DNA from 2 places in the Streptomyces sp. NPDC086023 genome. Region 1 is predicted to be linked to the other one. Evidence: riboswitches for the same ligand, from Rfam matches in the RefSeq annotation. Region 1 holds a riboswitch; the other holds the start of a gene.
What was found. A riboswitch is a leader RNA that binds a small molecule or an ion and turns the genes downstream of it on or off. The one in region 1 is predicted to bind cobalamin.
Positions count from the first base shown of each region.

Region 1 (3,391 bases):
CCTCGGCGCCGAGCAGGGCGGTGGTGCCGAAGAAGGACGCGAACACCCCGCCCCGGTCGATGTCGCCGACCACGACCACCGGGAACCGGGCGGCCCGCGCGATGCCCATGTTCACGATGTCGGTGCGCCGCAGGTTGATCTCGGCCGGGCTGCCGGCCCCCTCGCAGATCACGGCGTCATACGTGCCCCGCAGCTGCTCCAGGCAGTCCGTCACCACGCCGAGCAGCTGCTCCTGGCGGCCGCCGTGGTAGCCGCGGGCGCTCATCTCGCCCACCGGCCGGCCCAGCAGCACCACCTGGCTGGAGCGGTCGCTGCCGGGCTTGAGCAGCACCGGGTTCATCAGCGCGGTCGGCTCCACCCGGGCCGCCTGGGCCTGCATGGCCTGGGCGCGGCCGATCTCGGCGCCCTCGCGCGTGACGAAGGAGTTGAGGGACATGTTCTGCGCTTTGAAGGGCGCGACCTTCACGCCCTGCCGGGCGAGCCAGCGGCAGATGCCGGCGGTGACGACGCTCTTCCCCGCGTCCGAGGTGGTGCCGGCGACCAGCAGACCGCTGCCGAGCCGTGCCGAGGAACCGCTCATGCCCTGCCTTCCTTGGAGGTGCGCGCGACGCGCGCCGCGAGGGTCCGGCCGGCCACGCAGGCGCCCAGCGCCAGCCAGGTGACCCGCCGGGAGAGCCGTACCGCCCGTTCGATGTCCGGCACGGCGACCGGGCGGCCGGCCGCGCCGTTCAGCACCGGCCGGTGCTCGACGCGTCCGCCGTACGCGAGGGTGCCGCCCATCCGTACGCCGAGCGCCCCCGCGAAGGCGGACTCGACCGGCCCGGCGTTGGGGCTGGGGTGCTTGGCCGCGTCCTGCCGCCAGGCCCGGACCGCCCCCCGACGATCCGGGCCCGCCAGCACCGCCGCGGCGGCCGTGAGCCGGGCTCCCGGCCAGCCCGCGAGGTCGTCCAGCCGGGCCGAGGCCCAGCCGTAGCGCAGGTAACGGGGCGACTTGTGGCCCACCATGGCGTCCAGGGTGTTCACGGCGCGGAAGGCGGCCAGTCCCGGGACGCCCGCGACCGCGCCCCAGACCAGGGCCCCGACCACGGCGTCTGAGGTGTTCTCGGCGACCGACTCCACGACCGCCCGCGCGATCTGCTGCTCGTCCAGGGAGTGCGGGTCGCGCCCGCACAGGTGGGGCAGGCGCTCGCGGGCCACGTCGGTGTCGCCGGCGGCCAGCGCCCCGCCGATGGCCCGCGCCTCGCGGGCCAGCGACGTGCCGCCGACCACGGCCCAGGTGGCGGTGGCGGTCAGCGCGATACGGAGCGGGGCGGGCCGGGAGCGCACGGCGCGGGCGCCGAGCGCGCCCAGGGCCGCCGCACCACCGGCGCAGAGGAGTGTGTGGAGTGCGCCGCGGCCCCGGTGGTCGCGCCAGAGGGCGCGTTCCACGGCGGCGGCGGCGCGTCCGAAGGCGGCGACGGGGTGCCCGCGGCGCGGATCACCGAGGATCCGGTCGCCGATCAGGCCCGCCGCCGCGCCGTACGCGAACACGCGGTCGGCACGCATGGCAGGTATGTCCTCACTCAGGGTCCGCGCCCTGGTTCGACGTAAACCGGCGGTGAGAGTTCCTGGCTCCCGGGGCTCGTGTGCTCCCCGGTGACAGTGGCGGGACCGCGCCGGATTCGCACCGGACTTCCTCTCCTGCCGCCGTGATGGCTCGGGCAGTCCACCACGCACCGCGACAGCCCGTCAACTTGCCGTTGACCTGCCCTTAAGGGAACGCCCGGGGGAGTGCGGGCCACGACGGGGACAACGCGGCGGAACACGCAAAAGAACTCCCCCGCGGGTGTCCCGCGGGGGAGTTCGAGCCGTCAGGTCAGCTGACGATCAGGTAGATGCCGTACGCCACGGCCGCCGCGCAGAGCGCGAAGGAGGCGTACGCGCCCGTGCGGGCCAGGGTAGCTCCCCCTCGGCCTTCGGCCTGGGAGGTACCCCCATCGCCCTGCTCGGTGGCCGCCTCGTGCTTGGAGAGGCCGACGATGCCGAGGGTGAACAGCGTCACCAGGAGCACGGTGGCCGACAGGCTCACGCCGAAGACGGAGCCGAGGGCTGCCCAGTCGATGTCCATACCGCTTGATCCTCTGTGGTCAGACCGCGGCGGCCGGGGCCGCCGGGGACTCGGGGTGCTGGGAGGGGGCCGGGATGGTGGCCTTGAGGTCCTCGTCCGCGACGGCGGCGGTGGTACCGGCCGGCGGCGGGGTCACGGCCGCGATGGCGGTGGTGACCACACCGGGCTCCTCAACGTCCACGTCGTTGACGTTGTTGTGGTCGACGACCTGGCGGCGGGAGATCAGCCAGATGGCGAGGCAGGAGCCGACGAGGAAGACCGCGACGGCGGCGACGCCCCAGTCGCCCTGGCGGGTGACCAGCTCGGCGCCGGCGCTGACCAGCGCGGCGGCCGGCAGGGTCAGGCCCCACGCGACGAACATGCGGGTGGCGGTGGACCAGCGGACCACGCCGCCCTTCCGGCCGAGGCCGGCACCCATGACCGCGCCGGAGCACGAGTGGGTGGTGGAGAGGGAGAAGCCCAGGTTGGAGGAGGCCAGGATGACGCTCGCGGCCGAGGTCTGGGCGGCGAAGCCCTGCTGCGGCTGGAGGTCGGTCAGGCCCTTGCCCATGGTGCGGATGATGCGCCAGCCGCCGAGGTAGGTGCCGAGGGCGATGGCCATACCGGCGGAGACGATGACCCAGACCGGCGGGTTCGCGTCGGGCGCGATGGCGCCGCCGGCGATCAGGGCCAGGGTGATGATGCCCATCGTCTTCTGCGCGTCGTTGGTGCCGTGCGCCAGGGAGACCAGGCCCGCGGAGGCGATCTGCCCGGCGCGGTAGCCCTTGGCGGAGGTCTTCTCGCCGACCTTGTCGCCCAGCTTGTACGTGACCTTGGTGGCCAGCATCGCGGCCACGCCGGCCACGATCGGGGCGGCGACGGCGGGGATGAGGACCTTGGTGACGACGACGCCGCCGTTGACGGCGCCGATGCCCGCGGAGGCGACCGCGGCACCGATCAGACCGCCCATCAGGGCGTGGGAGGAGCTGGACGGCAGTCCGACCAGCCAGGTCAGCAGGTTCCAGAGGATCGCGCCGACCAGGGCGGCGAAGATCACTTCGGGCTGGATGCCCTCCTCGTTGACCAGGCCCTTGGAGATCGTCTTGGCGACCTCCACGGACATGAACGCGCCGACGAGGTTGAGCACGGCGGACATGGCCACCGCCGTCTTGGGCTTGAGAGCGCCAGTCGAGATGGTGGTCGCCATCGCGTTGGCGGTGTCGTGGAAACCGTTCGTGAAGTCGAAGACGAGAGCGGTAACGATCACGATCCCGAGGAGAAGCGTTATGTGCTCCATTTACCCAG
Region 1 covers NZ_JBITRX010000001.1:677,600-680,990, forward strand. Annotated here, with positions in the region: gene ACIF6F_RS03030 (cobyric acid synthase) at 1-580, opposite strand, end outside; gene ACIF6F_RS03035 (cobalamin biosynthesis protein) at 577-1,545, opposite strand; cobalamin riboswitch at 1,581-1,726, opposite strand; gene ACIF6F_RS03040 (hypothetical protein) at 1,856-2,107, opposite strand; gene ACIF6F_RS03045 (anion permease) at 2,127-3,383, opposite strand.

Region 2 (3,391 bases), on a different contig from region 1:
CCCGAGCCGGGCGGCCTGGGCCTGCCGGATCCGGGCCACCGAGTCGAGCAGCAGGAAGCTGATCCGGTACATCACCATCGCCACGTCCACGACGGGCGCGGGCACACCGGCCCGCACCAGCCGCGGCAGCACGTCCGAGACCGGGGTGGTGAAGGCGAACAGCAGCACCCCCAGCGAGGCCGCCGAGGTGCGCAGCAGCAGCTCGGTGGCGGCCACCGGGCCGTGCGGCGCCAGGGACACCCAGCCGGAGTCCCCGCCCACCTGGAAGAGCAGCGGGGCCGCGCCGGTGAAACAGAACCCCAGCGGGATCCGGAACGCCCGCCACAGCCGGCGCGGCGCCACCCCGGCCGGACCGAGCAGCACCGCGAGCGAGGCCGCCGCGACGACCGGGCCGCCGGGCCAGGGCGGCAGGCAGACCGCCGATACGGTCAGCCCGAGCCCCAGCACGGCCTTCTCCAGGGGGTGGCGGCGGCGCCAGCGGCTCGCGTGCGCCGCCGCGTCGATGGGCAGCACCGGCTACGCGTCCGAACCGGCCGAGCCGGCGGCACCGGCCGAGCCGGCCGGGCCACTCGCATCGGCCGGACCCGCCGCATCGGCCGGACCCGCCGCGCCGAGCGGACCGGCCGACGCCGCCGAATCGCCCGTACCCCCACCCCGCGGCATCCCCGCGGCCAGCAGGGCGCTCTTCAGCTCGCCCTGGCGCCGGCCCCGCCGCAGCCCGAAGTAGTACGCGAGCACGCCCGCACCCAGTGCCGCCTGGAGCGCGAACAGCGCCGACTCGATCTCGCCCGACGGCGGTTCGTACAACGGCGAGAACCAGGGCTCGTAGTCCGGCTCCAGCTCGGTGATCGCCGCCTCGGCCTGCGCGTCCGCGCCGGTGAACGGCTCCTCCTTGCCCTCGCCCAGCCCCAGCGCGAGCGGCAGCACCGCCAGCGCCGCGACCAGGAGCAGCAGCAGGGAGTTGATCTTCGCGTTGCGGCTCATCGCGCGACCTCCGCGGCCGCACCGGACTGCGTGCCGGCCGCGCGGGCGCCCTTGAGCACCCCGAGGCGCAGCAGGTCCGCCTTGCTCGACTGCGACAGCAGCCGCATCACCAGCACCGTCAGCAGCCCCTCGCTGATGGCGAGCGGGATCTGGGTGAGGGCGAAGATGCCGCCGAACTTGGCGAGCGCGCCCGCGACTCCGGTGGCCGGGTCGGGGAACGCCAGGGCGAGCTGCACGCTCGTGACGCAGTACGTGCTCAGGTCCGCGACGAAGGCGCCGAAGAACACGGACACCATCAGCGGGGCGCCGGTCCTGCGGAGCAGCAGGTACGTCCCGTAGCCGGCCCAGGGGCCCGAGATCGCCATCGAGAAGACGTTGGCGCCCAGCGTGGTCAGGCCGCCGTGGGCCAGCAGCAGGGCCTGGAACAGCAGGGTGATCGTGCCCAGCACGGCCATCACCGGCGGCCGGAACAGGATGGCGCCGAGCCCGGTGCCGGTGGGGTGGGAACAACTGCCCGTCACCGAAGGGATCTTCAGGGCGGACAGGACGAAAGTGAATGCTCCGGACGCGCCGAGCAGCAGCGTGCTCTCGGGGTTCGCCTTCACCTCGCGGGTCAGGGCGCGGACGCCGTGGACGACGAAGGGAGCGGACGCGGCGCCCCAGGCGGCCGCGTGCAAGGGGGGCAGAAACCCCTCGGCTATATGCATGAGTGGGGGAGACCTCTCCAGCACCTCGTGGATGGACAACGCGCCCTGGCCGGTCTCCTGGCTCACGGGTGCTGATGCCCGGGCTCCGCCTTCCCGGGCCGCGCGGTCGGTCAGCCGCGGCAGCCCAGTGGCTTCCTCGCGGAGTGGAGCCGGACTTCCCGATCACAGTGGCGAGGGCCGCACCGGTTTCACACCGGTTTCCCGTACACCAAGGCCCAATGACCCTAATCGCCCGTGTGGATCACCCACAACCCGGCCCCGGTCCGCCGGACACGAGAGGGGCCGGACGCGTGCGCCCGGCCCCTCTCTCCTCCGTCGTGCGGGAACGCTCAGCAGACGTTCCAGTGCTTGACGTCCAGCACGAAGCGCTCCGGGTTGTGGAGCTTGAACGTGCTGTAGTTCGGATAGGTGTTGAACGCGGCGCCGAAGGTGACGACACCCTCGTAGTCGCCGGTCAGGGCGATGCCCTTGAGCTTCGGCAGATAGATCTTCTGCAGCTTCGGGCCCTTGTAGACGGACTGGCCCGCGTCGTTGTGCGCCGCGGCCGGCGTCAGCTTGACCTCCAGGAAGTACCGCCCGGCGAGCGGCACCAGCTTGCCCGAGCCGTCGTAGCGCAGCTCGGAGACCCGCTTCACCGTCGTCGTCGGGATGTACCCCTTGATGTCGATGACGAGCCGGTCGTACGTGCAGTGCCCGCCCCAGCGGGCGTTGACCACGAGCGGCGTCTGTGTCGCGGTGGTCGTGGCGGGAACGGCCGCGCGGGACTGCGCGAACGCGGAAGCCGGTACGGCGAGTCCGATCCCGGCGGTGAGGACGACTCCCGTGGCCACGGCCACGAGGCGCCGGCGGTTGAAGTGACGGTAGGGCATTGCGTCCCCCGATTCTCCGGATGTGGGGACAGTGGTGTCACCACGTAAGACACCCCGCACCCCCCGCCCGGTTGCACGGTCCGGGCAGAAAGCAGAAAGGAAGGGGCGGTACCCGGAAGTTCCGGGTACCGCCCCTCCGGCGTCCTACCGTCGTGGCGACGGGCCGGTCAGCACTCGATGACGTTGACCGCGAGGCCGCCGCGTGCGGTCTCCTTGTACTTGATCTTCATGTCGGCGCCGGTCTCCTTCATGGTCTTGATGACCTTGTCCAGGGAGACCTTGTGGCTGCCGTCGCCGCGCATCGCCATCTTGGCCGCCGTGACGGCCTTGACGGCCGCCATGCCGTTGCGCTCGATGCACGGGATCTGGACCAGGCCGCCGACCGGGTCGCAGGTCAGGCCCAGGTTGTGCTCCATGCCGATCTCGGCCGCGTTCTCCACCTGCTCCGGGGTGCCGCCCAGCACCTCGGCGAGGGCGCCCGCCGCCATCGAGCAGGCCGAGCCGACCTCGCCCTGGCAGCCGACCTCGGCGCCGGAGATCGAGGCGTTCTCCTTGAACAGCATGCCGATCGCGCCCGCCGCGAGGAGGAAGCGGACCACGCCGTCCTCGTCCGCGCCCGGCACGAAGTTCATGTAGTAGTGCAGGACGGCCGGCAGGACGCCCGCGGCTCCGTTGGTCGGGGCGGTCACGACCCGGCCGCCGGCCGCGTTCTCCTCGTTCACCGCCATCGCGTAGATGGTGGTCCACTCGCTGCGGTGCATCATCGGGTCGCCCTCGGTGCGCAGCTGCCGCGCCGTCGAGGCGGCCCGGCGCTTGACCCGGAGGCCGCCG
Region 2 covers NZ_JBITRX010000010.1:239,817-243,207, forward strand. Annotated here, with positions in the region: gene cbiQ (cobalt ECF transporter T component CbiQ) at 1-513, opposite strand, end outside; gene ACIF6F_RS21455 (energy-coupling factor ABC transporter substrate-binding protein) at 517-984, opposite strand; gene ACIF6F_RS21460 (energy-coupling factor ABC transporter permease) at 981-1,691, opposite strand; cobalamin riboswitch at 1,721-1,919, opposite strand; gene ACIF6F_RS21465 (hypothetical protein) at 2,021-2,560, opposite strand; gene ACIF6F_RS21470 (L-serine ammonia-lyase) at 2,728-3,391, opposite strand, start outside.
Region 2: another riboswitch for cobalamin. It lies ahead of ACIF6F_RS21460 (energy-coupling factor ABC transporter permease); the one in region 1 lies ahead of ACIF6F_RS03035 (cobalamin biosynthesis protein).